Regions from separate parts of the Citrobacter portucalensis genome, predicted to be linked through region 4. Evidence: predicted binding sites of a transcription regulator. Region 4 holds the regulator's gene; each other region holds the start of a gene.
What was found. The regulator CRP, encoded in region 4, controls carbon source genes, mostly activating them, when cyclic AMP is high. The targets are predictions, from matches to a motif close to ATGTGANNNNNNTCACAT.

Region 1 (7,774 bases), 820 kb from region 4:
GGTTTGCTCTTTAGTCCATAAATTTGGTCGGCAGTCTGATTCGGAAAACGATACCGCGACGGATGAGTTTATTGCCGAGTTAAAGAAATCGCTACCATCGGACTTTAAAGCCAAAGGCGATTTGTTTGTGTTTGTGGACGAGTGTCACCGTACTCAATCGGGCAAGTTGCACGAGGCGATGAAATCCATCCTGCCAGAAGCCATGTTTGTCGGCTTCACCGGCACGCCCTTGATGAAGAAAGACAAGAAAAAATCGGTTGAGGTATTTGGCCCTTACATTCATACCTATAAATTTGATGAAGCCGTGGCCGATGGTGTGGTGCTTGATTTACGCTATGAAGCACGAGATATCGACCAAAATGTCACTTCGCAGAAAAAGGTCGATGAATGGTTTGAAGCCAAAACTCGCGGCTTATCTCGATTAGCGAAAACCCAGTTGAAACAGAAATGGGGCACCATGCAAAAGGTGCTGTCCAGTAAATCGCGTTTGCAGCAAATTGTGAACGATATCTTACTGGATATGGACACTAAGCCACGCCTGATGGATGGCTACGGCAATGCCATGTTGGTCTGCTCTAGTGTCTATCAAGCTTGTAAAGCTTATGAAATGTTCAGCCAAACAGATTTAGCCGGTAAGGTGGCTATTGTCACCAGTTTTCAGCCGACCGCTGCAAGCATTAAAGGGGAAGAAACCGGTGAGGGTTTAACGGAAAAGCTCTTTAAATACGATATTTACCGCAAAATGCTTGCGGATTACTTCGAGCAACCGGAAGACAAGGCCGCAAATCGCGTTGAAGAGTTTGAAAAAGAAGTTAAAAAGCAATTTATTGATGAGCCAGGACAAATGCGCTTGCTCATCGTGGTCGATAAGTTGCTGACTGGCTTCGACGCCCCTTCGGCTACCTATTTGTATATCGACAAACAGATGGCTGATCACAATCTGTTTCAGGCCATTTGCCGCGTGAACCGCTTGGATGGCGATGATAAAGAATACGGTTACATCATTGATTACAAAGATCTGTTCCACTCGTTGGATAAAGCGATTTCTGATTATACTCAAGGCGCATTTGATGGTTATGACAAGGAAGACGTTGCAGGGCTGCTGAAAGATCGTTTAGAGCAAGCCAAGCTCGATTTGGATAATGCGCTGGAAATGGTGCGCGCCTTGTGTGAGCCGGTAAAAGCGCCACGCAATACGGAAGACTACATTTATTATTTTTGTGGTAAGTCAGGTCTGAACCAAGACGAGCTCACCGAGAAAGAAGCACTGCGTTTAACGCTTTATCAGAACGTTGCCAAACTGCTGCGTGCGTTCGCCAATATCGCCAATGAAATGCCTGATGCAGGCTATTCTGCGCAAGATGTAGACTTGATAAGAGCAGAAGTTGCTCATTTTGAAAAAGTCCGTGACGAAGTAAAACTGGCCAGTGGCGATTTGGTAGAAATGAAACGCTTTGAGCCTGCCATGCGCCACTTGTTAGATATGTATATTCGTGCGGATGACAGCGAAGTACTGATGGATTTTGAAGAGCTGGGGCTTATTGAGCTCATTGTCGAAAAAGGTGCTGATGCCGTGGAGGCTTTGCCTGAAAGTATTCGTAAGAATCAGGAAGCCATGGCCGAAACCATCGAAAATAACGTGCGTAAAACCATCGTTGATGAAAACCCGGTTAACCCTAAGTATTACGAGCAAATGTCGGTGTTATTGGATGAGCTGATTGAGCTTCGTCGCCAAAAAGCGATTGAATATCAAGAGTATTTGGAAAAAATCCGCGAGTTGTCTCGTAAGGTTATACGTCCGGAGCAGACAGCGGCTAACTATCCGCCATCGATGGACTCTAATCCAAAACGCGCGTTTTACGATAATTTTGGTCAAGATGAAGTGCTGGCTACCAAAATAGATAGTGCCATTCGTTATACCAAAAAAGCGGATTGGGTGGGAGATCGCTTTAAGGAGCGAGAAATTGCCAATGCGGTGCGAGAAGAAACGACGGGGTATGATGTGGATATTCAGGGTGTAATGGAATTGGCAAAAGCGCAAAAAGAGTACCATTGATGCCTAAGGTAGAAATTGGTTCTATTGCGATGCAGTTAAATCGTAAGGCAATTAAAAACCTTCATATCAGCGTGTTGCCACCTGATGGGCGTGTGCGTGTTTCTGCTCCTGAATCTATGACAGAAACCGCAATCCGTATGGCAGTGATCAGCCGCATTCCTTGGATCAAGAAACAGCAGAGTGATTTTGCCAAACAACCTCGCCAATCTGATCGAGCAATGGTTAGCGGTGAATGTCATTACCTGTGGGGCAGGCGTTATCGTCTGAATCTTATTGAGCGTTCCGGAAAGCATGAAATCAAGCTAGGTCGTGGTCGATTGCATTTATATGTCAATCCCGCAACAACGCTTGAGAACAAGACGCTGGTAATGAACTCATATTATCGAGATGCACTTAAAGCGCGAATCGCTGAGTTACTGCCTGTTTGGGAGGACAAGATCGGCGTTACAGCTGCCGATTGGGGAGTCAAAAAGATGAAAACCAAATGGGGTAGCTGCAATATTAAGGCAAAGCGCATTTGGCTAAATTTAGAGCTCGCGAAAAAGCCTCCCGAATGTCTAGAGTACATATTGGTACATGAATTGGTGCATCTGCTAGAGCGTAATCATAATGAGCAATTTAAGGCGCACATGGATAGATTACTGCCTGATTGGCGAGAGCGCCGTGATTTGTTAAACCGAATGCCTTTAGCACACAACAGTTGGATTTATTAAGGATTTACGTATTTTGCGTGTAATTTGGTGCTCATAAAGAAGCCACTATGAACACAAAACAGAGCTCGACGTGTGAAATTCTGGGTGTTCACATAAATCAGAGTGCACCCTTTTAGGGGCTAGCTTTCCGTGTCAGACTTATATGTGACTGGTAGTTAAACTAAATGTAGTATTAACTTTCACATGTGAAAGTTCTAGGGTCACAGCTTAAAACCGTGATTTGAACCATCCGGTAGATCGACATGAAGGCGAAGTTTTCCTCCTGCTGATGCAACAAGCTGCTTCAGTCTCTGTAGGCTATCGATTGTGCAGTTATCAATGTGGCAGCCTGCATCAGCCCCGATACGTTCTAGTAACTCGATTAAATGGATATGGATTAGCTGCCTCGAAGCGATTTCTTTTGCGGAATCAACGAGCTCTTGAGGTTGTTCTGCAATGATATCTTCTAATTTTCTGCTCATTTTTTCGGCCTTTGGGTTGAGCTGAAAAACTTTCACATGTGAAAGTTTTTCCTAGAACAGTATGTGTGGGTATTTTAACCATCAAAGAGAAGTAAAACCAATTTTTCCTTGGCTGAATAAAGCTTGTTACCCCACTTACCATCGAATCAGCATACTTTTACTCTATTCCCTAACATGGAATCTTTTTCACCCCAAAAGGGCAATTACAGAGTTTTACTCGTCTGGGCGTCTGTTGTACTCTTTACTTATCGTCAGCGCTTGCTGGCTATAATGGTAGCTGGCCCAAAACAGCAATATATTAACCTAAGGAGACAATCCCTCTAGGGTACTCTTACATAATCATTGGAGAGAGGCATGACCAACCGGGTACTCCAAGCCCCGTTTGGTTTTTTGTTGAACGGGTGCTGTCGCTGAAAGTGTCAAGTTATTATCTTTACGTTTAGCGGGTAGCAATCCCATAGCACTAGCCCAGAATGTTGACAATATTGAGCTTAACTTAACAAGATTGGGTTGTTGTTACAGTAAAAGTCAATATTTTCAGTGGCTTGAGATGTTTTTGCGTTGTGTTATGTGAACTACCGTTCTAATCCCACTGCGCTACGCTGAAAATAATGGCTACCTCAAGACTGGGGTAGCCATATGCAATTTTGTTATCAGTTCAACACCATCGGCCAATCTGGCGGTGTGTGGCTCATCACGTCAACCATTACGGTTTCAATGTTCTTCCAGATAGCGGACATATCCACCAGGGTTATGCCGAGCAATCCAGTCGCAAACCAGCAGGCAAAAACCAGCCCCAAACCGCTGCTAATGACGGCCAGGCCAATATAATCTGATTTACGAAAACGGATATTGAGCGTACTGGCTAAAAACATCAGCACCGCGCTGAGTAGTTGCCACCGCAGAAGAACCACGCCAGTTGTTATTGTCGCCATGAAAAACGTCCTCAGAAAGTCTGGATGCCCAGGACAGCGCGGGGGTGTTCACCGAGGGTGTGATACTCTGGCTATCGACGGGCAATAACATGAATGAAACATTGTTTCTGTTACATGATTTTTGTGAACTATATCACATCTGGTCGTTTGTTCACCAGTATTGGCCGTTATTTTTGCAGGCTTATAACCACTCTAAATGTGTGGTTTTGTTTAATGAAGAGTTGATAATAAATAACCATCTTTTAAACATACATTTAATCTACTTGTTATATTTATCCTAAATTAAACGTTAAAAAAATTTAATGAATTTCTTAAATGCAGCCAGGATAATGCTCATAAAAAATTACTCCGTGGGGATAATAACGTTATGAAATAAGCATAACTTTAAGTTTGCCTTACGGAAAAATAATATCATCATCAACTATTATCAGACTTTTACATAGAGAAGTCTGTTGCTAATACTGATAGATTCATGCAACTTAATCAGTCGGTGTTTATAGCATCCTGCCTTGATGGGTTCTGGCATATACGAAACAGGGAAATAGGGCTGACATGAATCACAGTGCGCGACGCAAGATGCTGAAGTTCCTGGGAACATTCATGGTGGTATTGTTCCCCGTGGTGCTGGCGATATGGTTTGCGCACATCCGGGCGATGACCGAAACCCATAGCCAACTCCGCTCTTTTGCTCAACTGGTGTTAAATAAAACAGAATTGGTGATCCTACAAGCTGATTTGGCGCGTGATATGGCCCAGTTGTATCAGGGTAAGATGTGTACCCCGGCACATCAGAAAAGTATGCTAAATATTATTCGCGGTCGTTTATATATCAGTGAGCTAATTTATGCGCAGGGCGATCATTTTTTGTGCTCTACGTCTATGACGCCGCCTGTTACTTATATTATGCCGACACCTGACTATAAACGTACGCCGGATATCGCCATCTATTACTACCGCGATACCCCTTTTTTCGCTGGCTACAGAATGACGTACATGCAACGCGGGAACTACGTCGCAGTCATCAATCCATTGTCCTACAGCGAAGTCATGTCAGATGATCCGGATCTCTCCTGGGGCGTGTATGACACAGTAACAGATACGTTTTTCTCTGCCAGCGAAGCGGCAAATATTGCGCAGTTCGCGCCGCTCATACGCGGTGAAGCCTCGACCTTTCAACAAGACGATCGCTTCTACACCATCGTGCATTCTGAAAAACGTCCAATTGCGATTATTGTGTCGACCTCAGACAACCGAGTAAGTCAGATTTTCTATCACGAGGCGGTATTAACCATCCCCTTCGGGATTATCTGCAGCATCCTGATATTGCTAATGTGGTGGCGCACGCGCCAGGAATACTTATCCCCTCGGCGTTTGCTAAAACGCGCGATCAAAAAACGTCAGCTTTGCCTGCATTACCAGCCGATTATTGATATTAAGAATGGGCAATGTGTTGGTGCTGAAGCTCTGCTGCGCTGGCCGGGCTGTAAAGGTGAGGTGATGAGCCCGACGGAGTTTATTCCGCTGGCTGAAAAAGAGGGAATGATTGAGCGGATCACGGATTATGTCGTTGAAGAGGTGTTCAACGATTTGGGGTATTTTCTTTCGGCGCATCCTCAGCTTTCTATATCGATTAACCTTTCCGCTTCTGACTTTCATTCATCCCGATTGATTGCTCTGATTAACGACAAAAATCGTGAGTACTCCGTGGCGGCCCAGCAAATTAAAGTCGAAGTGACCGAGCGTGGGTTCATAGATGTACATAAAATGACCCCCGTAATCCAGGCGTTCCGCAAAGCGGGTTATGAAGTGGCATTTGATGATTTTGGCACGGGATATTCCAATCTGCATAATTTGTCAGCGCTGAATGTCGATATCCTGAAGATCGACAAATCGTTTATTAGCACGTTGTCCACTAACAGCACCAGTCACTTGATTGCCGAACATATTATTGAGATGGCACAAAGCTTACACCTGAAGACGATTGCGGAAGGGGTGGAAACGAAGGAGCAAATCGAATGGCTGCTTGAACGCGGCGTACAGTATTGTCAGGGCTGGTATTTTGCGAAGGCGCTGCCGCCGCAGGAGTTCATGCACTGGATACAACGGTCGCCCGCCATACTGACGCAGAGCGGGCAATAATCTTACAGACGATGGCGGTAGTCGCTGGGAGTACGATCAAATTCGCGGCGAAACACACGCGAGAAGGTTTGTTGCGACACATAACCAAGATCCATCGCGATATCAAAAATAGGTCGCTCAGTTGTCCGCAGTTCAACGGCGGCCAGCAAAAGCCGACGCTGGCGGATGTAGTCACCCAAGGTCTGGCGCGTCACCGTGCGGAACATTCTTTGTAAATACCACTTCGAGTAACCTGATTTTTTCGCCACCGCCTCAATGTTCAGCGGTTGATCGATATGTTCATCAATCCATTCAATAAGGGTCTGAATAATCTGCTGATGGGACATAGGGCTGCCTCTTTCTCAGTATTCGATTCGTCGTTTTGTCTGTGGGCGAGTATAATTCCTCAAGTTAACTTGAGGTAAAGCGATTTATGGAAAAGAAATTACCCCGGATAAAAGCGCTGCTCACACCAGGTGAAGTCGCCAAACGTAGCGGCGTGGCGGTATCGACCCTGCATTTCTATGAAAGCAAAGGGTTAATCAGTAGCATGCGCAACAGCGGCAATCAGCGCCGATACAAACGTGATGTGTTGCGTTACGTCGCGATAATCAAGATTGCTCAACGCATCGGGATCCCGCTGGCCACGATCGGTGACGCGTTAGGGGTATTACCTGAGGGGCATTCGCTTAGTGCCAAAGAGTGGAAGCAGCTCTCTTCGCAATGGCGTGAAGAACTGGACCGACGCATCCATACTTTGGTGGCGCTACGTGATGAGCTGGATGGGTGTATTGGTTGCGGATGCTTGTCACGTAGCGATTGCCCGTTGCGTAACCCTGGCGATCAGCTTGGCGAGCAGGGGACCGGAGCGCGCCTGCTGGAAGATGATTAATTGGTTTAAAATATGTGACGGGTATGAAGGATATAAAACTAAAGCGCCACAGAGGGCGCTTTAGTTTGGTTCCGGTCTTTGTCTTTCACTCTATCCCGCTGGTTCACGGGAGGGTTTCCCCCGACATCAACACCCCTCAGTCGAGCACATTAGGGGAGGTTCCGGCCTGTGTTGATAATGTAAGTGTAAGCCACCTCCCTCCATTTGCCAGTGAAATGGTGATTTTTTAGCCAAAAAATTTTACGCATCTGCACCTGTTTTCTTGCGCGAGTTGCGCGAAATAAACACGTCGATATTGTAATAACTCCGCGAAATTTGTTGCCAAATTGCGCATTGACGATAACGTTTGCGCATCGACTGGTTATTTCTTGCGCGTTATAAGAAGAAATGAGTAAAAAGCGGCAAAGTTCAGTTGAAAACCAGCGTATGATCGCTGGATAATCGTTTGCTTTTTTTTACCACCCGTTTTTTATGCGCGGAGCTAAACGTTTGCTTTTTTGCGACACCCCTATTGACGCAAACCTGGCACATGGAGAAAACGTTTAGCAGGCAGTGGATTGTCCAGCACGCATAATGACGAAAAAATAAACTCTCAGGGG
Region 2 (7,774 bases), 1.1 Mb from region 4:
GGTGAATACCAAAGAAATCAGTACGGAATAATGGATGGGCATTTTTAATTTCAGTATTAAAAATACCATAAGTAGTAAAGGAGAGAGTGCCAGGGCAAACATAAAATATTCGTTCATTGCTATTCCTGATTGGTTCATTAAACCTGATTTATATTTATGGCGGGAAGGCTACATTGCCGTGTAAATAAAATATGTAAACTGAATCGCTTCAGTGAATAAAGTAATTATGATTTGTGGTTTTGTAACTATTGTAATCTTTTAATTAAAATTCAATGCCATGTAAATATACTTAAGAGCAAGGTGAATACCCATAAGTGGTTATTTAATAACATTTTTAATAATGGTAGTGACGAAGGTAGTAATCATTCGAAACTATTTTATAAGGTGTTAATAACACAGTTGTTTTCAATATAAAAATGTGAGCAAGTCCGAAATAAATAAACATGGGTATTGCATATGCATGTTGATTAGTGGATTATTTGGTTTTGTCATACAAATGAAAATACAGACATTTGCGATTGTCCTTATATAAGAAGATGAGAGTCGCTATCAAAGGAAAACGATCCGTGCATCATAATGAACCCAGACATTAGTAAAACAAGCAAATACAAAAACTGGGCGTGAAATACAGCTGAATCTTTGCTTGATATCGCGATATCAAGCGCAATAAACAGAAATGAAGCAATGGAGTAGTTATTGTGAATGTAAATTTCTTTGTCACCTGTATTGGTGACGCACTGAAATCACGGATGGCACGAGACTCCGTATTGCTGCTGGAAAAACTGGGTTGTCGCGTTAATTTCCCCGAGAAGCAAGGGTGTTGCGGTCAGCCAGCCATCAACAGCGGTTACATCAAAGAGGCGATCCCCGGGATGAAAAACCTGATCGCCGCGCTGGAAGACAACGACTACCCGATTATCTCTCCGGCAGGCTCCTGCACCTACGCGGTAAAAAGCTACCCGACGTATCTGGCCGATGAACCGGAATGGGCGCTGCGTGCTGAGAAAGTTTCCGCGCGTATGCAGGATCTCACCTCCTTTATCGTCAACAAACTGGGTGTGGTGGACGTTGGTGCCAGCCTGCAGGGCCGCGCTGTGTATCATCCTTCCTGTAGCTTGACCCGCAAACTGGGGGTGAAGGAAGAGCCGCTTACGCTGCTGAAAAACGTGCGCGGACTGGAGCTGTTGACGTTTGCCGATCAGGATACCTGTTGCGGCTTTGGCGGGACGTTCTCGGTCAAGATGGCCGAGATATCCGGTGAGATGGTGAAAGAGAAAGTCTTACATCTGATGGACGCAAAGCCGGAATTTTTGATTGGCGCAGACGTGAGCTGCCTGCTGAACATTGGCGGTCGACTGCAACGGGAAGGCCAGCCGGTCAAAGTGATGCATATTGCTGAAGTGCTGATGAGCCGCTGAGGGGAAAGAGATGTCGATAAAAACCAGCGATGTAGAATTTAAACTGCGTATTCGTCAGCAGATAGAAGATCCGATTATGCGCAAAGCCGTGGCTAATGCGCAGGAGCGTATCGGCGCGAATCGGCAAAGAATGGTCGATGAGTTAGGCCACTGGGAAGACTGGCGCGATCGTGCCAGCCAGATCCGCGATCACGTTCTGAGCAACCTCGACGCTTACCTGTACCAACTCTCCGAGAAAGTGACGGAAAACGGCGGACACGTCTATTTCGCCAAAACCAAAGAAGATGCAACTCGCTACATTTTGCAGGTCGCGCAGAGTAAAAATGCGCAGAAGGTGGTGAAGTCCAAGTCGATGGTGACCGAAGAAATCGGCGTCAACCATGTGTTGCAGGATGCCGGAATCCAGGTGATCGAAACCGATCTCGGGGAATATATCCTGCAGTTGGATCAGGATCCGCCTTCGCACGTCGTGGTTCCGGCGATTCATAAAGATCGCTACCAGATCCGCCGCGTGCTGAACGAACGTCTGGGGTATGACGGCCCGGAAACCCCGGAAGCTATGACCTTGTTCATTCGTCAGAAGATCCGCGAGGATTTCCTCAGTGCCGAAATCGGTATTACTGGCTGTAACTTTGCCGTGGCGGAAACCGGCTCGGTGTGTCTGGTGACCAACGAAGGCAACGCGCGCATGTGCACCACGCTGCCGAAAACGCACATTGCGGTGATGGGCATGGAGCGTATCGCGCCGACCTTTGCCGAGGTGGATGTGCTGATTACCATGCTGGCGCGCAGCGCCGTGGGCGCACGTCTGACGGGCTACAACACCTGGCTGACCGGCCCGCGTGAGGCGGACAACGTTGACGGACCGGAAGAGTTCCATCTGGTGATTGTCGATAACGGTCGCTCGCAGGTGCTGGGCTCAGAGTTTCGCGATGTGCTGCGCTGCATCCGCTGCGGAGCCTGTATGAACACCTGTCCGGCGTACCGCCACATCGGCGGACACGGCTATGGCTCTATCTATCCCGGCCCTATCGGCGCGGTGATTTCTCCGCTGCTCGGCGGCTATAAAGATTTTAAAGACCTGCCGTACGCCTGTTCTTTGTGCACGGCTTGTGACAGCGTCTGCCCGGTGCGTATTCCGTTGTCAAAACTGATCCTGCGTCATCGCCGGGTGATGGCCGAGGAGGGCATTACGCCGAAAGCCGAGCGACGGGCGATCAAGATGTTCGCCTATGCCAATAGCCATCCGGGGCTGTGGAAAGTCGGGATGATGGCGGGCGCGCATGCGGCGAGCTGGTTTATCAATGGCGGCAAAACCCCGCTCAAGGTTGGTGCGATTGGTGACTGGATGGAGGCGCGCGATCTGCCTGATGCTGACGGCGAGAGCTTCCGCAGCTGGTTTAAGAAACATCAGGCGCAGGAGAAAAAGAATGGATAACCGTACCGCGTTTTTAAACACCATCGCCCAGGCGCTGGGTCGCCCGCTGCGCTTCGAACCGCAAGCGGATGCCGCACCGGTTAACAACTATGCCAACGAGCGCCTGACCGAGTTTAGCCCCGAGCAGCGCTGCTCTGCGTTTATCCAGTTTGCCAGCGAAGTGATGCTGGCCCGCTGCGAACTGACCAGCGAGGACCAGGCCGCAGACGCGGCGCTGCGCCTGTGCGAAGAATTGGGTCAGCAGCCGGTGGTGCTGAGCGGCGACAGCCGGCTGGTGGAGCTGGGCATCACCGAACGCTTGCAGCAGGAATGCAACGCCGTGGTCTGGGATCCGGCGCGTGGTAGCGAAAATATTACCCAGGCCGAGCAGGCGAAAGTCGGCGTGGTGTATGCCGAATATGGCCTGACCGAGTCCGGCGGCGTGGTGCTGTTTTCCGCACCGGAGCGCGGGCGCTCCCTGAGCCTGTTGCCGGAGTCCTCGATTTTCGTGCTGCGTAAAAGCTCCATTCTGCCGCGCGTGGCGCAGCTGGCAGAAAAACTGCATCAGAAAGCACAGGCCGGTGAGCGTATGCCATCGTGCATTAATATCATCAGTGGACCCAGCTCGACGGCGGATATTGAGCTTATCAAGGTGGTTGGGGTGCATGGTCCGGTGAAGGCGGTATATCTGATTATTGAGGATTGTTGAGGCAGGATGGAAAACCGCTCTGGCGCTGTGGGCCAGAGCGGTATCAACGTTATGCAATCATGCTGATGATCAACACGATTATCAGGCCAACCACGGAGTTTACCAGCTCCAGCAGACCCCAGGTTTTCAGCGTATCCTTCACCGACAGATCAAAGTAGCCTTTGAACAGCCAGAACGAAGCATCGTTGATATGGGTCAGCGTGTTGGAGCCAGCCGCTGTTGCCAGCACCAGCAACGCCGGGTCGACGCCCACCAGTTGACCGGTTGCCGGGTCGAGGATTGCTGCGCTAATAATCCCCGCCGCCGTCATGGCTGAGACCACGCCCTGACCCGTTGCCAGACGAATCAGCACGGTTATCAACCACGCCATGATGTAGGGAGAAATATTGCCGTGTGACATCAGCATGCCGATGGTATCGCCGATGCCGGTATCGATAATGGTTTGCTTCAGTACGCCGCCCGCGCCGATGATCAGGATCACCATGGCGATGCTTTTCACCGCGTTTTCAAAGGCGTTCATTACCCACTGCATGTCATGACCGCGCGCGGTACCAAACAGCACGAAGGCGACAACCATGGCGATAAACATCGCAATCGGCGAGGAGCCTAAGAAGTTGACCACTTCCCACGCCTGCGTCCCTTTCACCAGCCAGATGTTGGCGATGGTGGTGGATATCATGATGATCGCCGGGATCAGCGGCACCAGAATAGACACGCCGAAGGACGGCAGGTTGTTCTGGTCAACCGGTACGTCGGCCTTCATGAATGACGGCGTTGGACGATCGAGGTTGCCGAGGAATTTCGGCAGGATAAGTCCGGCGCAGATCACGCTTGGAATGGTCACCAGGATACCGTAGATGTAAACCATGCCCATGTCAGCGCCGTAGGCGTTAACCAGCGCGACCGGACCCGGCTGCGGTGGGAACAGTGAGTGGGCGGTGGTGGCGGCGGCAACCGCAGGAATCGCCAGCTTGAGGAACGGGATCTTCGCTTCCGCGGCAATGACGATCACCAGCGGTGCCAGCATAATAAACGCCACTTCATAGAACATCGCCAGGCCGAAGATCAGACCAATAATGATCACCGACAGCTGCACGTAACGTAGACCGAGTCGCGCCAGCAGCGTATGGGCAATCTGATGCGCTGCCCCGGAATCAACCATCAGCTTACCGATGACGGCCCCGAATACCACGATAATCGCCAGCTCACCCAGCGTGCTGCCAAAACCGGATTTCATGGTATGCAGCAGTTCCATTAAATCCATTCCCGCCAGCATACCGACCGAGAGTGCCGCCAACAGCAGAGCGACCATCGAGTTTATCTTGAATCTTAAATTGAGCACCAGCATCAGGCCGATGCTGAATACAACCCACAGAATATTGAGAACGTGCATATAACGTCTACCTTACTTTGGTTGAACTATTATGATTTTGGTTGAGATGTTACAGATATTGGTCAACCTATGATGCGATGGATGTCACATTGCGTTACATGTTTACATTAATACTGGGTTGTATGGCCGTTAATTAGCGGTATGGTCAGCAGATATCGTGATTTGGTTAACCAATTTATCGCTTCAGGTTGACATGTAATACCAAAAGGAGGAATTTATGTGCCATATCGTCGAGTCCATAACGTAAACGAGGAATAAAACATGGAACAGACATGGCGCTGGTATGGTCCTAACGATCCGGTCACCTTAGCGGATGTGCGTCAGGCGGGTGCAACGGGCGTTGTCACTGCCTTGCACCATATCCCGAACGGGGAAGTGTGGACGGTTGATGAGATCCTGAAACGCAAAGCCATTATTGAGCAGGCGGGCCTGGTATGGTCGGTCGTCGAAAGCGTACCGATCCACGAAGACATTAAAACCCGTTCCGGCAACTATCAGCAGTGGATTGCCAACTACCAGCAAAGCCTGCGTAACCTGGCCGAGTGCGGCATTCGTACCGTATGCTACAACTTTATGCCGGTTCTCGACTGGACCCGTACCGACCTGGAATACGTCCTGCCGGACGGCTCCAAAGCGCTGCGTTTCGATCAAATTGAATTTGCCGCCTTTGAGCTGCATATCCTCAAACGACCGGGCGCGGAAGCGGACTACACCGCCGAAGAGATTGCGCAGGCGAATGAACGCTTCACCACCATGAGCGAAGAAGACAAAGCACGTCTGACCCGCAATATCATCGCCGGTTTACCGGGCGCGGAAGAGGGCTACACGCTCGACCAGTTCCGCCAGCATCTTGAACGCTATAAGGATATCGATAAAGCTGCGCTGCGTGAGAATTTTGCCGTCTTCCTGAAGGCGATTATTCCGGTAGCAGAAGAGGTCGGTGTGCGCATGGCGGTACACCCGGACGATCCGCCGCGCCCAATCCTTGGCCTGCCACGCATTGTTTCCACCGTGGAAGATATGCAGTGGATGGTCGATACGGTCAACAGCATGGCGAACGGTTTCACCATGTGTACCGGCTCCTACGGCGTTCGTGCGGATAACGACCTGGTCGACATGATCAAACAGTTTGGCCCGCGCATTTACTTCACCCATTTGCGCTCCACGCTGCGTGAAGATAACCCGAAAACCTTCCATGAAGCGGCGCATCTAAATGGCGACGTTGACATGTACGAAGTGGTGAAAGCGATCGTTGAGGAAGAACAGCGCCGTAAAGCCGAGGGCAAAGAGGATCTGATCCCTATGCGCCCGGACCACGGTCACCAGATGCTTGACGACCTGAAAAAGAAAACCAACCCAGGTTACTCCGCGATTGGTCGCCTGAAAGGCCTGGCGGAAGTGCGTGGCGTTGAGATGGCTATCCAGCGCGCTTTCTTTAGCCGCTAAAGCAGTGTTGCCGGTCGCCTGTCTGGCCGGCTTTTTTCTTTTCTCACCGTTGGTCTTTCCGACGGGATCTGGAGTTCACGATGACAACGACAATTGCCAATAGCAACCTGCCGGTTGCGCGCCCCGCATGGGACAGCTCTCGTCTGCAATCCCGCATTGTTCACCTGGGATGCGGCGCTTTTCACCGCGCGCATCAGGCGCTGTACACCCACCATCTGCTGGAAACCACCGACAGCGACTGGGGTATCTGTGAAGTTAACCTGATGCCGGGTAATGACTGCATACTGATTGAAAACCTGCGCAAGCAACAATTGCTGTATACCGTGGCGGAAAAAGGCGCGGACAACACCGTGCTGAAAGTGATCGGCTCAATGAAAGAAGCCCTGCACCCGGAGCTTGATGGTTGTGATGGTATTTTACAGGCCATGGCACGCCCGCAGACGGCAATTGTCTCGCTGACGGTCACGGAAAAAGGCTACTGCACCGATGCTGCCAGCGGCCAGTTAGATCTCAATAACCCACTGATTAAACACGATCTGGCAAATCCGGCCGCGCCGAAATCGGCGATTGGTTACATCGTACAGGCGCTGCATCTGCGTCGTGAGCAGGGGCTGGCGGCCTTTACCGTGATGTCCTGCGATAACGTGCGTGAAAATGGGCATGTGGCGAAAGTCGCGGTGCTGGGCCTGGCGCAGGCGCGTGACCCGCAGCTGGCGCAGTGGATTGAAGCGAACGCCACTTTCCCGTGTACCATGGTAGACCGCATTGTTCCGGCGGCAACGCCGGAAACGTTGCAGGAGATTGCCGACCAGTTGGGCGTTTACGATCCGTGCGCTATCGCCTGCGAACCGTTCCGCCAGTGGGTGATTGAAGACAACTTTGTTAACGGTCGCCCTGACTGGGACAAAGTCGGCGCACAGTTTGTTGCCGACGTAGTACCGTTTGAAATGATGAAACTGCGCATGCTCAACGGCAGCCACTCTTTCCTTGCTTATCTGGGCTATCTCGGCGGCTATGAAACCATCGCTGACACCATGACCAATCCAGCATACCGCAAAGCGGCGTTTGCGCTGATGATGCAGGAGCAAGCGCCAACGCTGTCGATGCCGGAAGGTACCGATCTCAACGCCTACGCGACGCTGCTGATCGAGCGTTTCAGCAACCCGTCTCTGCGCCACCGTACCTGGCAGATTGCGATGGACGGCAGCCAGAAACTGCCACAGCGCCTGCTGGATCCGGTGCGTCTGCATCTGCAAAACGGTAGCGGCTGGCGTCATCTGGCACTGGGCATCGCGGGCTGGATGCGCTACACCCACGGTGTGGATGAACAGGGGCAGGTCATTGATGTTGTCGACCCAATGCAGGCCGAATTCCAGCGCATTAACCAACAG
Region 3 (7,774 bases), 530 kb from region 4:
ATGCTGAGTTTTCACGCCTATCTGTACCTGACGGTTTCAGAACTGCTGCTCTTTACCGTGCTGACGCCGCTCTACATTACGCTGATTTATGATCTGATGAGCGGACGTCGTCTGCGCTGGAGTTACGCCTTTAGTGCGTTACTGGCGGTGATTGGCGCGGGGATCATTCGTTACGATCAGGTGACCAGCCACTTCTGGACCGGTCTGCTGCTGGTGCAGTTGTCCAATATCAGCTTTGCCATTGGTATGGTGGGCTATAAACGTCTGATGGAGACGCGGCCAATGCCGCAGCACAACGCCTTTGCCTGGTTTTATATGGGCGCCTTTATGGTGGCTGTCGTGGCCTGGTTCATGCTGGGCAATGCGCAGAAAATGCCTGCAACCACGCTACAGTGGGGAATTCTGGTCTTTCTTGGCGTGGCGGCGTCCGGCATTGGTTACTTTATGTGGAACTACGGCGCGACCCAGGTGGATGCGGGCACGCTGGGCATCATGAACAATATGCATGTCCCTGCCGGACTGCTGGTTAACCTGGCTATCTGGCATCAACAACCTCACTGGCCAAGCTTCATCATTGGTGCGGCTGTGATAGTGGCTTCACTGTGGGTACATCGAAAGTGGGTCGTTCCGCACTCCGTACAAACGGTAGGTGATCGCAGGCGTGATTCCGCGCTGAGCGAATAAACGCTTCTGTGACCGGCTGTCGCTGCTCGCCATCACGCACGGCGGCGTACAGTCGGCTCCACAATCCATCACCCAGGGTTTTGGTCACTACCAGGCCCTGGCGTTCAAAACTCTCCACCACCCAGTGCGGTAATGCCGCGATACCCATTCTGGCTGCAACCATCTGAATCAGCAGCAAGGTGTTATCCACGCTTTTCAGCGACGGACTAACGCCTGCAGGCTGCAGAAAATGCCGCCATACATCCAGTCGACTCCGCTGTACCGGGTAAATCAGCAGCGTCTCGCTGGCCAAATCTTCCGGTGTGATTTGAGTTTTGCTGGCCAACGGATGGTCAGGCGCCAGTACCAGGCGGACTTCAAAATCAAACATCGGTGAGTAGTGCAATCCGCTGCGCGGCAGGATGTCGGAGGTTAACACCAGATCCAGCTCATCCTGCTGTAGCGCTGGTTGCGGATCGAACGTCACGCCGGATTTAAAGTCCATCTCCACCTGCGGCCAGTTGGCTCGAAAATTCTCCAGCGCGGGCGTCAGCCATTGAATACAACTGTGACATTCAATCGCGATTCGCAGCCGGGTTTGCTGCGGTTCGTTGCAGGCCTGCAGCGCACGACCAATTTGCGGCAACACCTGATTGGCTAACTGCAGCAGGATTTCTCCCTGCGGCGTAAAGCGCAGAGGCTGGCTTTTACGGATAAAAAGTCGAAAGCCAAGGCGCTGCTCCAGATCGCTGAACTGGTGAGAAAGGGCGGATTGGGTCTGATGCAACGTCGCCGCTGCGGCTGCCAGAGAACCACTATTCCGCAACGCCTGGAGCGTTTTCAGGTGTTTAATCTCGATCATGAAAGTCCTTCACTTCGGCATGAACAAATTGCGCTTGAGGAATATACAGTAACCGCCAATTATGGATGTGTAAACATCTGGACGGCTAAAATCCTTCGTCTTTTAAATTTATGGTGCGTTGGCTTCGTTTCCCCACCCCAGTCACTTACTTCAGTAAGCTCCTGGGGATGAGTAAACTTGCCGCCTTCCCTAAATTCAAAATCCATAGGATTTACATATAATTAGAGGAAGAAAAATGACAATATTGAATCACACCCTCGGTTTCCCTCGCGTTGGCCTGCGTCGCGAGTTGAAGAAAGCGCAAGAAAGCTACTGGGCGGGAAATTTTTCCCGTGAAGATTTGCTGACCGTTGGCCGCGAGCTGCGTGCCCGCCACTGGGATCAGCAGAAGCAGGCGGGCGTTGACCTGCTGCCGGTGGGTGATTTTGCCTGGTACGATCACGTGCTGACTACCAGCCTACTGCTCGGCAACGTTCCGGCTCGCCATCAAAATAAAGACGGCTCGGTCGATATCGATACCTTATTTCGCATTGGCCGTGGCCGCGCACCAACGGGTGAACCCGCGGCGGCGGCAGAAATGACCAAATGGTTTAACACCAACTATCACTACATGGTGCCAGAGTTCACTAAAGGTCAGCAGTTTAAACTGACCTGGACCCAACTGCTGGATGAAGTGGACGAAGCGCTGGCGCTCGGTCACAAGGTGAAGCCTGTGCTGCTGGGGCCGGTAACCTACCTGTGGTTGGGTAAAGTGAAAGGCGAACAGTTTGACCGCCTGAGCCTGTTGAACGACATTCTGCCGGTTTACCAGCAGGTGCTGGCCGAGCTGGCGAAACGCGGTATTGAGTGGGTGCAGATTGACGAACCCGCTCTGGTGCTGGAATTGCCGCAAGCGTGGCTGGACGCCTTCAAACCAGCTTATGACGCGCTGACGGGTCAGGTGAAGCTGCTACTGACCACTTACTTCGAAGGCGTAACGCCAAACCTGGATACCATTACCGCCCTGCCGGTACAGGGGCTGCACGTTGACTTCGTGCACGGCAAAGATGATGCAGCCGAGCTGCACACGCGTCTGCCAGCCGACTGGCTGCTGTCAGCGGGGCTGGTGAACGGCCGCAACGTCTGGCGTGCCGATCTCAGCGAAAAATACGCACAAATCAAAGATATCGTCGGGAAACGTAACCTGTGGGTGGCTTCTTCCTGCTCCCTGCTGCATAGCCCAATCGATCTCAGTGTGGAAACCCGCCTTGATGCAGAAGTGAAGAGCTGGTTTGCCTTCGCGTTGCAAAAGTGCGGCGAGCTGGCGCTGCTGCGCGATGCGTTGAATAGCGGTGATACGGCAGCAATTGTCGAGTGGAGCGCACCGATTCAGGCTCGTCGTCACTCTACCCGCGTACACAACGCCACAGTGGAAAAACGTCTGGCGGCAATCACCGCCCAGGACAGCCAGCGCGCTAACGCTTACCCGGTTCGTGCCGAGGCGCAACGTGCCCGCTTTAATCTGCCGGCATGGCCGACTACGACTATCGGTTCATTCCCGCAAACCACAGAAATTCGCGGCCTGCGCCTGGACTTCAAAAAGGGCAACCTGGATGCTGGTAACTATCGCACTGGAATTGCGGAACATATTAAACAGGCGATTGTTGAACAGGAACGTCTTGGTCTCGACGTGCTGGTACACGGTGAAGCCGAGCGTAATGACATGGTCGAATACTTTGGCGAACACCTGGACGGCTTCGTCTTTACCCAGAACGGTTGGGTGCAGAGCTACGGCTCTCGCTGCGTGAAGCCGCCGGTGGTGATTGGCGACGTCAGCCGCCCGGAAGCGATCACCGTGGAGTGGGCGAAATATGCCCAGTCGCTGACCGACAAACCGGTAAAAGGCATGCTGACCGGTCCGGTGACCATTCTCTGCTGGTCATTCCCGCGTGAAGACGTGACGCGTGAAACCATCGCGAAGCAGATCGCGCTGGCGCTGCGTGATGAAGTGGCGGATCTGGAAGCGGCGGGTATCGGCATCATCCAGATTGATGAACCGGCACTGCGCGAAGGTTTACCACTGCGTCGCAGCGACTGGGCGGCGTATCTGGAGTGGGGAGTGGAGGCCTTCCGCATTAACGCGGCGGTAGCGAAGGATGAAACCCAGATCCACACCCACATGTGTTATTGCGAGTTCAACGACATCATGGACTCCATTGCGGCGCTGGATGCGGACGTGATCACCATTGAAACCTCGCGCTCTGATATGGAGTTGCTGGAATCGTTTGAAGAGTTCGACTATCCGAATGAAATCGGGCCGGGCGTATATGATATTCACTCGCCGAACGTTCCGAGCGTGGAGTGGATTGAAGCCCTGTTGAAGAAAGCTGAGCAGCGCATTCCAGCAGAACGTCTGTGGGTGAACCCGGACTGCGGCCTGAAAACCCGCGGCTGGCCGGAAACCCGTGCCGCGCTGGCGAACATGGTCAAAGCGGCGCAGAATCTGCGTCAGGCGTAATTCGGTGCCCGGGAAGCGCTGGTGCTTACCCGGGTTACAGGAAATCGCAATAGTTGTAGGCCCGGTAAGACGTCGCTGCCACCGGGCAATTAACGTTTATTTCTTCCCACCGTATTGCACGAACCACTCCAGCATTCTCTGCCAACCGTCTTTCGCGGACTCTTCGTGATAGCTCGGGCGATAATCGGCGTTGAACGCATGTCCGGCATCGGGATAGACCACGATTTCCGCTTTAGCATTGGCGGCGCGTAGCGCCTGGCGCATTGTTTCAACGGTATCTTGCGGAATGCTGGTGTCCTGGCCGCCATAAAGCCCCAAAACGGGGGCGTTAAGATCGGTTGCGATATCAACGGGATGTTTTGGCGAGTTGAGGGTTTTGTCACCCACCAGTTTGCCATACCACGCCACGGCCGCTTTTAACTGCGGATTATGTGCGGCATACAGCCAGGTGATGCGTCCACCCCAGCAAAATCCGGTGATCATCAACTGGTGCGCATCTCCTCCGTTGCGGGAGGCCCAGCTAGCGACGTGGTCCAGATCGGCCAGTACCTGAGAGTCAGGCACTTTGGCGACAAGGCCACTAAGCAGCGTAGGGATATCGGCAAAGTCATTGGGATCGCCTTCGCGAAAATAGAGTTCTGGTGCGATAGCCAGATACCCTTCCAGAGCCAGACGACGGCAAACGTCACGAATGTGCTCATGAATACCAAAAATCTCCTGCACGACAATGACTACGGGCAGCAGGCCATCAGTCTGTTTTGGTCGTGCGTGATACGCTGGCATATCATCGCCTTGTGAAGGTATAGACGTTACACCGGCGATAATTGCATTATCCGGGGTGTGAACCGTGGTAGACGTCGGTGGAGATACAGCAGGTGCAAAGCCAGATTGTCGTGTTGTCATGGTATTCTCCGTACCCTTAAATATTCAGCAAAAAAGCGCATTGTTAACTATAGACACATGCAACGAACCACATTGCCTTAAACGGTCTATCTTTTGTGCAGGGCTTACTTATATCGCATCATTTATGTGATAAAGATCACTATTTAATGGTAATCGAATGCAATTGATTTACATCATAGTGATGACTGTCACGAAAATATGTTTATGCCTTCGGTAAAGTATGTTTTTGCTTCTTCTGACAAAACCGATTCACAGAGGAGTTTTTATGTCTAAGTCTGATGTTTTTCATCTCGGCCTCACTAAGAACGATTTACAAGGGGCTACGCTTGCTATCGTCCCTGGCGACCCGGAGCGTGTGGAAAAGATCGCCGCGCTGATGGATAAGCCGGTTAAGCTGGCATCTCATCGCGAGTTCACCACCTGGCGTGCTGAGCTGGATGGTAAAGCCGTGATCGTTTGCTCTACCGGTATCGGCGGCCCGTCCACCTCTATTGCCGTAGAAGAACTGGCACAGCTGGGCATTCGTACCTTCCTGCGTATCGGTACGACTGGCGCTATCCAGCCGCATATCAACGTGGGTGATGTACTGGTTACCACTGCGTCTGTTCGTCTGGACGGTGCAAGCCTACACTTCGCACCAATGGAATTCCCGGCCGTTGCGGACTTCGAGTGCACCACCGCGCTGGTGGAAGCGGCGAAATCTATCGGCGCCACCACTCACGTGGGTGTTACTGCGTCTTCTGACACCTTCTACCCAGGCCAGGAGCGTTATGACACCTTCTCTGGTCGCGTCGTGAGCCGTTTCAAAGGCTCAATGGAAGAGTGGCAGTCTATGGGCGTCATGAACTACGAAATGGAATCTGCTACGCTGCTGACCATGTGCGCAAGCCAGGGTCTGCGTGCCGGTATGGTCGCAGGTGTTATCGTGAACCGTACTCAGCAAGAGATCCCTAATGCGGAAACGATGAAACAAACGGAAAGCCACGCGGTGAAAATCGTGGTAGAAGCCGCGCGTCGTTTACTGTAATTCTCCCTTCTATTCAAAAAGGCCGACGCGTTCGGCCTTTTTATTTTGCGTAGTGCCTCGCAGGAAATTCCTTTTAAACTGGACGTTTATACAGCACAATTCTATTTTGAGCGGGTAAGTCGTTGCTGTAAGGGGGCGTTGTGGATATTTCAATTATGATGAGTGCCATGTTGGCGTTAGCCGCAGGGCTACTGGTAGGGTGGCTGGCGACAAAAGCACGCGCCGATCAAATCCGTGCCGACCTCATCGAAGAGCGACGTGAACTGGATATTGCGCTAAGCGCCGCTCGCCAGCAGCTCTCGCAGGAAGCTCACTGGCGTGATGAGTGCGAACTACTCAATAACGAATTACGCAGTCTGCACAGTATCAACACCTCTCTGGAAGCCGATCTCCGTGAAGTCACTACCCGGCTGGAAGCAACGCAACAGCATGCGGAAGATAAAATCCGCCAGATGATCAACAGCGAACAGCGTCTGAGCGAACAGTTTGAAAATCTGGCGAATCGTATTTTTGAGCACAGCAACCGCCGTGTTGATGAGCAAAATCGCCAAAGTCTGAACAGCCTGCTTGCGCCGCTTCGTGAACAACTGGACGGTTTTCGTCGCCAGGTTCAGGATAGCTTTGGTAAAGAGGCGCAAGAACGCCATACCCTGGCACACGAAATTCGTAATCTCCAGCAACTGAATGCGCAGATGGCGCAGGAAGCGGTAAACCTGACGCGGGCATTAAAAGGCGATAACAAAACGCAGGGTAATTGGGGAGAGGTCGTACTCACGCGGGTACTCGAAGCCTCTGGTCTGCGTGAGGGTTATGAATATGAAACCCAGGTCAGCATCGAAAACGACGCCCGTTCGCGAATGCAGCCTGATGTCATCGTTCGGCTACCGCAGGGTAAAGATGTGGTGATCGATGCGAAAATGACGCTGGTCGCCTATGAGCGCTATTTTAACGCAGAAGATGAATACACCCGCGAAAGTGCATTGCAGGAGCACATCGCCTCGGTGCGCAACCATATTCGACTACTGGGGCGCAAAGATTATCAGCAGCTTCCTGGGCTGCGTACGCTTGACTATGTGTTGATGTTTATCCCCGTTGAGCCCGCTTTTTTGCTGGCGCTCGACAGACAGCCCGAACTGATTACCGAAGCGCTTAGAAATAACATTATGCTGGTGAGCCCTACCACGCTGTTGGTGGCATTGCGCACGATCGCCAACCTGTGGCGCTACGAGCATCAGAGTCGTAATGCGCAACAAATTGCCGATCGGGCCAGCAAACTTTATGACAAGATGCGGTTGTTTGTGGATGATATGTCGGCAATAGGTCAAAGCCTGGACAAAGCCCAGGACAACTACCGACAGGCGATGAAAAAACTCTCTTCCGGTCGTGGAAATGTCCTGTCGCAGGCAGAAGCGTTTCGTAGTTTAGGCGTGGAAATTAAGCGCGAGATAAATCCTGAGCTGGCTGAACAAGCGACTACACAGGATGAAGAATACCGCTTGCGCTCGGTCCCTGAGACGCAACAAGATGCGTCTTACCCCGAGGATGAAGCGGCAAATCAGCAATCAAACTAGTCCATTTGGGGTAGTTGAACCCGGCAGAAGGGTAGGGCAAATTGGCCCAATCTGTTACACTTCTCGAACATTTTTTGGATGAGCAGGCACTGAGATGGTGGATAATTCACAAGAAACGACGCACTTTGGCTTTCAGACCGTCGCTAAAGAGCAGAAAGCTGACATGGTGGCCCACGTTTTTCATTCTGTGGCGTCTAAATATGACGTTATGAATGACTTAATGTCATTTGGCATTCATCGTTTGTGGAAGC
Region 4 (7,774 bases):
AAGTAAAAGAACCAACGCCAAACACGACGTTTGAACTGGCAAATCCTTTCGCTTCCAGACGACGCAGGATCTCATTCGCTCGCTCAAGGGTGATGGAGTCGCCATAAATCAGTCCGACATGCGGGTTGAGCACCTTGTAACCTTTGGCGTTAATCGTGCCGCCAAAAATCTCCCACAGCACTTCCACAGACCCTTTCTCCTGAGCGGAACGAACGCTGCTTGTATCGTCATCTTCGCCAGTACCACACAGGATCTCCACCGGATTGCCGCTATCCGGACGGAATACCACCCGACCTTCACGCGCCAGAATGATGTTCTTCAGTTCGCGGGTATATTCCGTCAGCACCTGCCAGTAGTCCCAGGTATCAGAGACTATCGATACAAATCCTTGCGGGTAGAGATCGGCAATCAGGCGGCGGAAGGTTTCAATCTCATGCTCGCGCTCACCCATACACATCACGCTGTGTTCGGTAGCCGGAATGCTGGCGCCGATAAAATAGGGCTCGCCGTCGGTGTAGTAATCGCGAGCGTACAGCAGAGATGGAATACTGTCGGTCCCTTTAAAGCTTAACAAATGCCCACTGCCCGCCTGCATGGTGTCCTGTAATCCGGACATACCGCGAAATGAAAAGTCATGGCACTGGAAGTCAAGGTGCGTCAGGTCGCTACAGGTTTTCTCTGCCCAGCGAGCGCAGATTTTGCGGTAGTGGTGAGCTATCGTGGCATTTGTTGACGCCTTCCACAGCTCCGCCGACAGCACGGTCTCCAGGTAATTCACCAGCCAGAAAAACTCGGGTTGGGTGTTGATGATAGTTAAAACCGGTACCGCCATCGGGACTTTACTGCCTTCATCCAGCGCCTTGATGTGCAGCGGCAGATAGCCCATCTGATGCAGTGCACGAATATGGTCCACCGCCACCGCATCTTTGCCCAGATAGCTGTCCATGACCTGTTTGTATTCGCTGACCACCTCGTCTTCCGGGCGGGCAAAGAACGCCTCATTAAACAGGTCGACTAAAAACCACTGCATAAAACCCTGCAGGCCGAAGAATACCAGTTTGCCATCCGCCAACGGCGAGGAGAAAAAGCGATCGCTGCGCGGGGTAAAGTTGGAATACACGCGATGGGTACCCTGCGGATACTGTACGCGATGAGAAACTTTGTAGCCGTCGATAGCCAGAATCGGGTTCATTTTCATAATCAGTCTCTCCCTCAGGCGCGGTAAATCGCGTCAATGTCGATAAGCTCAAGCTGCGGATGTACCAACGCTGGGGCAGCTAAAGAGGTGGTGGTGTAGATAGCGTCAATACCGTTTGCAAACAGGTGATCAACGCCCTTAGAAAAGATACCGTGGGTGACATACAGGCTGACACTGCGGGCGCCAGCATCACGTAATACTTGTGCAGAGCCTATAAACGTACCGCCTGCGTCACACAGATCGTCAACAATCAGCAGATCCCTACCCCTGACGTCTCCGGCCAATAACGCAAATCCCGTCAGGCTGCCGCTTGCCACATCACGTTTTTTACTCAGGATGGCGTACTGCTCCACACCGGCTACTCTGGCTACAGCATCAATCTTCTTCAGCGATCCCGCATCGGGAGCAACCAGCATCAGCGCGTTTTGCTGAAACAGCCGCGATAATGACGCGCTTTGCATCAGGCAGACCTCCTGGGGGATCGCCACAAAGTTGTCGATTGCAGCCGCCGCCGCATCGCTGTGCGGGTCGAGCACGTTAACCTTGTCAAATTTCAACGTATTAAGCTGACTGGCGAAGACTTTCAGCGCAAAGCTATCACCCGATACCATATGTCTGTCCTGACGCGCCCACGGCAGCCAGGGGAGGTCGAGATGGCTGACCAGTACATCGGTCTGATGACGTACCGCCTCAACCAGTTGCGCCAGCAGCATAAAATCGTTCATATCGCGCATAGCCGTGGCACGGATGCGCATCAGGCGAGCAAAGGTTGGCAACGCATCGGTGACTTTTAACCAGACAGCACCATCAGGAAAAACACCGCTGGCAACGGCATAGGTCTGGTCGTCCAAAGTTAGTGTCAATTTTATGTTCATCGCGCTCACCCCTTAATTGTGTCCCTTCGACACAATTAATAATGTCCCTGTGACACATATTAAGCAAGCATAAAATGAATTATTTTTAAGCCGTGAGCTAATCCACTGATAAGCAATGAGAAAAAACGAACCTTGCCCCCCGGTGTCGGGCTGGTACACTTGTCAGCGTTACAAATCATCGTGAGTACCTTATGACCACCGAAGCCGACTACCTGAATCAGTACGACGCCAGCCGCTTCCCTTCACCTCTGGTGACGGTAGATAGCGTGTTATTTACCCTGCATCAGCAGGCGCTGTGCGTATTACTGGTCGAGCGGGCAAACCAGCCGCAAAAAGGGCGTTGGGGATTACCCGGCGGCTTTATTGATATCGAAAACGATGATTCAACCCGCGCCACCGCGCTGCGCAAACTCACCGAAAAAACAGGCGTTTCGCCTTCGTGGCTGGAACAACTGGATACCTTTTCCGGCCCTGATCGTGACCCGCGCGGCTGGAGCCTGACGGTCACCTGGTTTGCACTAATCGCCTGGGTAGACTGCGCGCCCCATATCGCCAGCGTCAGCAATGCCCGTTGGGTGCCGGTTGATGAACTGAAAAACTATTCACTCGCGTTTGATCACGAGAAAATCATTACCGCGGCGCTACACCGCTTACGGCAAAAAACGATGTACTCGCTCCTGCCCGTATACTGCTTGCCGGAAACATTTACCCATGGGCAACTGCTCGAAGCCACTGAGGTGATCCTCGGCCAGTCGATCCAGCGTAAAAGTCTGATTCGTCGCTTTGAAGCGTCAGGAATGTTTGAAGATACCGGAGAAAGCGTGGCGACAGGGACGCGTAAAGCCCGCCTGTGGCGACGTAAACCCAACGTCGATTTTCATCTTTTCTCGCGTAACCTGCTGACTGACTAGCGACAAAATCACATATTGGCTAACCCGCACGCGCTGTGCGCGGTATAGTTATTCTTTCCGATTATTAATTGCTCCGGTGTTATGGTTGAAATCACGTCCACAGAAATGACCCCACCTACCGACGATTCGCGAGAATTCCGCCCGATGCGCGGTATCAGTAACCGCCATCTGCAGACGATGCTGCCGCGTTTAATTCGCCGCAAGGTGAAGTTCGACGCCCATTGGCAGCGTCTGGAATTACCCGACGGTGATTTCGTCGATCTGGCGTGGAGTGAAGATCCGCAACAGGCGAAACACAAACCGCGCCTGGTGGTTTTTCACGGTCTGGAAGGCAGTCTGAACAGCCCCTACGCACATGGCCTGATTGAAGCAGCACAAAAGCGCGGCTGGCTGGGCGTGGTTATGCATTTTCGCGGTTGCAGCGGCGAACCCAATCGTCTGAACCGCATTTATCACTCCGGTGAAACAGAAGATGGCACCTGGTTTTTACACTGGCTGGAGCGTGAGTTCGGTCGCGTACCGACCGCGGCGGTAGGTTATTCACTCGGTGGAAACATGCTGGCTTGCCTGCTGGCAAAAGAAGGCAACGATATTCCGATAGATGCGGCGGTTATCGTTTCTGCACCTTTCGTGCTCGAAGCCTGTAGCTACCATATGGACAAGGGCTTCTCCCGGGTCTACCAGCGCTACCTGCTCAATCTGTTGAAAGCCAATGCCTCACGGAAGCTTGAAGCTTATCCAGGTTCGTTGCCGGTGAGTCTGGCCCAGTTGAAATCTTTACGCCGCATTCGCGATTTTGACGATCTAATCACCGCCAAAATCCACGGTTTCGCCGATGCTATAGACTATTACCGCCAGTGCAGCGCCATGCCGTTGCTCAATCGGATAGCCAAACCAACGCTGATTATCCATGCGAAAGACGATCCGTTTATGGATCATCATGTGATCCCGAAACCGGAAAATCTGCCCTCACAGGTGGAGTACCAGCTTACTGAACACGGCGGCCACGTCGGATTTATAGGTGGCACGGTGCGCCGTCCTGTGATGTGGCTGGAATCAAGAATCCCGGACTGGCTGACAACGTATCTGGAGGCATCATCATGATTATCCCCTGGCAAGATATCTCCCCGGACGCGCTGGACAATTTGATTGAAAGCTTTGTCTTGCGCGAAGGCACCGATTATGGTGAACATGAACGCTCGCTCGAACAAAAAGTCGCCGACGTCAAACGCCAACTACAATCAGGTGAAGCCGTGCTGGTGTGGTCTGAACTGCATGAAACGGTCAACATTATGCCGAGGAAGCAGATTCACGAGTAATCCGTAGCCGCCGGCCGACTTTACTATAATTACAACCATTTCATGGAGTTGTTATGTCTGCCAAACATCCGGTGATTGCGGTAACAGGATCCAGCGGCGCGGGGACCACCACCACCAGCCTCGCGTTTCGTAAAATTTTCGCGCAGTTAAATCTGCGCGCCGCCGAGGTGGAAGGTGACAGTTTTCATCGCTATACCCGTCCGGAAATGGACATGGCGATTCGCAAAGCGCGCGATGCCGGGCGGCATATCAGCTATTTTGGCCCCGAAGCTAATGACTTCGGCTTGCTGGAACAAACCTTCATCGAATACGGTCAGACGGGCAAAGGCCAGTCGCGAAAATATCTGCACACTTACGATGAGGCCGTACCGTGGAACCAGGTTCCGGGGACATTCACGCCCTGGCAGCCGCTGCCTGAACCGACGGATGTACTGTTCTACGAAGGGCTGCACGGCGGTGTTGTCACCCCGCAGCAAAACGTGGCCCGGCATGTCGATCTGCTGGTTGGCGTGGTACCTATCGTAAACCTGGAATGGATCCAGAAGCTGACCCGCGATACCAGCGAGCGTGGACATTCGCGTGAAGCGGTGATGGACTCGGTGGTGCGTTCAATGGACGATTACATCAATTACATCACGCCGCAGTTTTCCCGGACGCATATTAACTTCCAGCGCGTACCGACCGTCGATACCTCCAACCCCTTTGCCGCTAAGAGCATTCCATCACTGGATGAAAGCTTTGTCGTGATTCATTTTCGTAACCTGGAAGGGATCGACTTCCCGTGGTTACTGGCCATGTTGCAGGGATCATTCATTTCCCATATCAATACGTTAGTCGTACCTGGCGGCAAGATGGGTCTGGCGATGGAATTGATTATGCTGCCGCTGGTACAGCGACTGATGGAAGGTAAGAAGATAGAGTGATGTGGTCTTTTGCCGGATGGCGGCTGATGCCTTATCCGGCCTACGTGTTTATATCCTGTAGGCCTGATAAGTGAAACGCCATCAGGCATGACATCACGCAGCAGCAACCACTTCATAGGAATGGGTAATATTCACTGCCTTTTCCAGCATCAACGCCACGGAGCAGTATTTTTCCGCTGAAAGATCGACGGCGCGGGAGACTGACGCATCTTTCAGATCGTTACCCGTTACGATGAAATGCAGGTTGATGTGGGTAAACAGGCGCGGCGCTTCATCACGACGCTCTGAAGTCAGTTTCACTTCGCAGTTGGTCACATCCTGACGACCCTTTTGCAGGATCGATACCACATCAATTGCGCTACAACCGCCGGCAGCCATTAATACCATTTCCATCGGGCTCGGCGCTTTATCACCGGAGTTACCGTCCATCAAAATTTGGTGGCCAGAGGCGGACTCACCGAGGAAGGTTAACCCCTCAACCCACTTTACACGCGCTTGCATATTTCGTAACTCCAATGTTTCAATTTTCCTGACAGATTACGCGCACATAACAATTCTCGCAACGGAAGGCGACCTGCGTCATGCTGAAGCGAGACACCAGGAGACACACGGCGAAAGCTATGCTAAAACAGACGGGATGCTACAGTAATACATTGACGTACTGCATGTATGCAGAGGACATCACATTACAGGCTGCAGTATATTTTTGACAGCCCCTTTCCCAGGTAGCGGGAAGCATATTTTTGCAAACCCAGAGGCAGCGTCGTTTTCTGGCTCTGGAGACAGCTTATAACAGAGGATAACCGCGCATGGTGCTTGGCAAACCGCAAACAGACCCGACTCTCGAATGGTTCTTGTCTCATTGCCATATTCATAAGTACCCATCGAAGAGCACGCTGATTCACCAGGGTGAAAAAGCGGAAACGTTGTATTACATCGTTAAAGGCTCCGTGGCAGTGCTGATCAAAGATGAAGAAGGGAAAGAAATGATCCTTTCTTATCTGAATCAGGGCGATTTTATTGGTGAATTAGGCCTCTTCGAAGAAGGTCAGGAACGTAGCGCCTGGGTACGTGCCAAAACCGCATGTGAAGTCGCTGAAATTTCCTACAAAAAATTTCGCCAATTAATCCAGGTCAACCCGGATATTCTGATGCGCCTGTCTTCTCAGATGGCTCGTCGTCTGCAGGTCACGTCTGAAAAAGTGGGCAACCTTGCCTTCCTCGACGTAACCGGTCGTATCGCGCAGACTCTGCTGAATCTGGCGAAACAGCCTGATGCGATGACCCACCCGGACGGCATGCAGATTAAAATCACCCGTCAGGAAATCGGCCAGATCGTTGGCTGCTCCCGTGAGACCGTCGGTCGTATTCTGAAGATGCTGGAAGATCAGAACCTGATCTCCGCACACGGTAAGACCATCGTCGTCTACGGCACGCGTTAACCCCATCGAAGTGGCGCGTTACCCAGTAATGCGCCACTTTTGTTTACTCCGATGTGGCGAAGACTGATATACCACCCAGAGATCAACTACGCACTACGACAAACGCTGGTGCTATGTTTACCTGTGGCTGTTGGTCTGATCATCGGTCAGCTTCATTTGGGGCTTCTCTTTTCCCTCGTCCCTGCCTGCTGCAACATTGCCGGTCTTGATACCCCGCACAAGCGCTTTTTCAAACGCTTAGTCATTGGTGCATCGCTGTTTGCCGGGTGCAGCTTGATCATGCAGCTACTGCTTGCGCAAACTATACCGCTACCATTGATCCTCACCGGCCTGACGCTCATTCTTGGCGTAACCGCCGAGCTAAGCCCCTTGCATGCGCGATTACTGCCAGCCTCGCTTATCGCGGCGATTTTCACGCTCAGCCTGGCCGGGAATATGCCCGTCTGGGAGCCGCTGCTGATCTACGCGCTGGGCACGTTATGGTATGGCCTGTTCAACTGGTTCTGGTTCTGGATGTGGCGCGAGCAACCGCTCCGCGAATCGCTCAGCTTGCTGTACCGTGAATTAGCCGATTACTGTGAAGCCAAGTACAGCATGCTGACCCAGCATGCCGACCCAGAAAAAGCGCTGCCTCCCCTGCTGGTTCGCCAACAAAAGGCGGTGGATCTGATTACCCAGTGCTATCAGCAAATGCATATGCTGTCGGCACATCACAACAACGAATACAAACGCCTGCTGCGTGCCTTTCAGGAGGCGCTGGATTTACAGGAGCATATTTCCGTTAGCCTCCACCAGCCAGAAGAAGTGCAAAAACTGGTTGAGCGTAGCCACGCGGAGCAGGTAATTCGCTGGAACGCGCGAACCGTCGCCGAACGCCTTCGGGTACTGGCCGATGATATTTTGTATCACCGCTTGCCGACCCGTTTCTCGATGGAAAAGCAGATTGGCACGCTGGAGAAAATCGCCAGGCAGCATCCGGACAATCCGGTGGGGCAATTTTGCTACTGGCACTTCAGCCGTATTGCCCGCGTGCTACGGACCCAGCGCCCGCTGTATGCCCGTGACTTAATGGCTGACAAGCAGCGTCGGTTGCCACTGATCCCTGC

Region 1: LY264_RS22745 (YjcB family protein) is a predicted target of CRP. The motif match lies at 4,287-4,304, and genes of this name have one in related genera.
Region 2: uxuA (mannonate dehydratase) is a predicted target of CRP. The motif match lies at 5,010-5,027, and genes of this name have one in related genera.
Region 3: udp (uridine phosphorylase) is a predicted target of CRP. The motif match lies at 5,050-5,067, and genes of this name have one in related genera.

The regions. Positions count from the first base shown of each region.
Region 1 is NZ_CP092466.1:4,703,584-4,711,357, reverse strand. It holds gene LY264_RS22760 (type I restriction endonuclease subunit R) at 1-2,056, shown strand, start outside; gene LY264_RS22755 (M48 family metallopeptidase) at 2,056-2,769, shown strand; gene LY264_RS22750 (hypothetical protein) at 2,970-3,230, opposite strand; gene LY264_RS22745 (YjcB family protein) at 3,884-4,165, opposite strand; gene LY264_RS22740 (EAL domain-containing protein) at 4,718-6,304, shown strand; gene soxS (superoxide response transcriptional regulator SoxS) at 6,307-6,630, opposite strand; gene soxR (redox-sensitive transcriptional activator SoxR) at 6,717-7,175, shown strand.
Region 2 is NZ_CP092466.1:4,393,213-4,400,986, reverse strand. It holds gene LY264_RS21325 (L-lactate permease) at 1-117, opposite strand, end outside; gene LY264_RS21320 ((Fe-S)-binding protein) at 699-1,418, shown strand; gene LY264_RS21315 (LutB/LldF family L-lactate oxidation iron-sulfur protein) at 1,429-2,856, shown strand; gene LY264_RS21310 (LutC/YkgG family protein) at 2,849-3,544, shown strand; gene gntP (gluconate permease GntP) at 3,594-4,937, opposite strand; gene uxuA (mannonate dehydratase) at 5,199-6,383, shown strand; gene LY264_RS21295 (fructuronate reductase) at 6,464-7,774, shown strand, end outside.
Region 3 is NZ_CP092466.1:4,994,270-5,002,043, reverse strand. It holds gene LY264_RS24105 (carboxylate/amino acid/amine transporter) at 1-684, shown strand, start outside; gene metR (HTH-type transcriptional regulator MetR) at 572-1,525, opposite strand; gene metE (5-methyltetrahydropteroyltriglutamate--homocysteine S-methyltransferase) at 1,761-4,022, shown strand; gene LY264_RS24090 (dienelactone hydrolase family protein) at 4,119-4,925, opposite strand; gene udp (uridine phosphorylase) at 5,191-5,952, shown strand; gene rmuC (DNA recombination protein RmuC) at 6,093-7,523, shown strand; gene ubiE (bifunctional demethylmenaquinone methyltransferase/2-methoxy-6-polyprenyl-1,4-benzoquinol methylase UbiE) at 7,618-7,774, shown strand, end outside.
Region 4 is NZ_CP092466.1:402,431-410,204, reverse strand. It holds gene LY264_RS01895 (nicotinate phosphoribosyltransferase) at 1-1,198, opposite strand, end outside; gene prs (ribose-phosphate diphosphokinase) at 1,213-2,073, opposite strand; gene LY264_RS01885 (NUDIX domain-containing protein) at 2,265-2,984, shown strand; partial or broken gene LY264_RS01880 (hydrolase) at 3,020-4,088, shown strand; gene LY264_RS01875 (YheU family protein) at 4,085-4,303, shown strand; gene LY264_RS01870 (phosphoribulokinase) at 4,357-5,226, shown strand; gene LY264_RS01865 (OsmC family protein) at 5,320-5,727, opposite strand; gene crp (cAMP-activated global transcriptional regulator CRP) at 6,036-6,668, shown strand; gene LY264_RS01855 (YccS/YhfK family putative transporter) at 6,720-7,774, shown strand, end outside.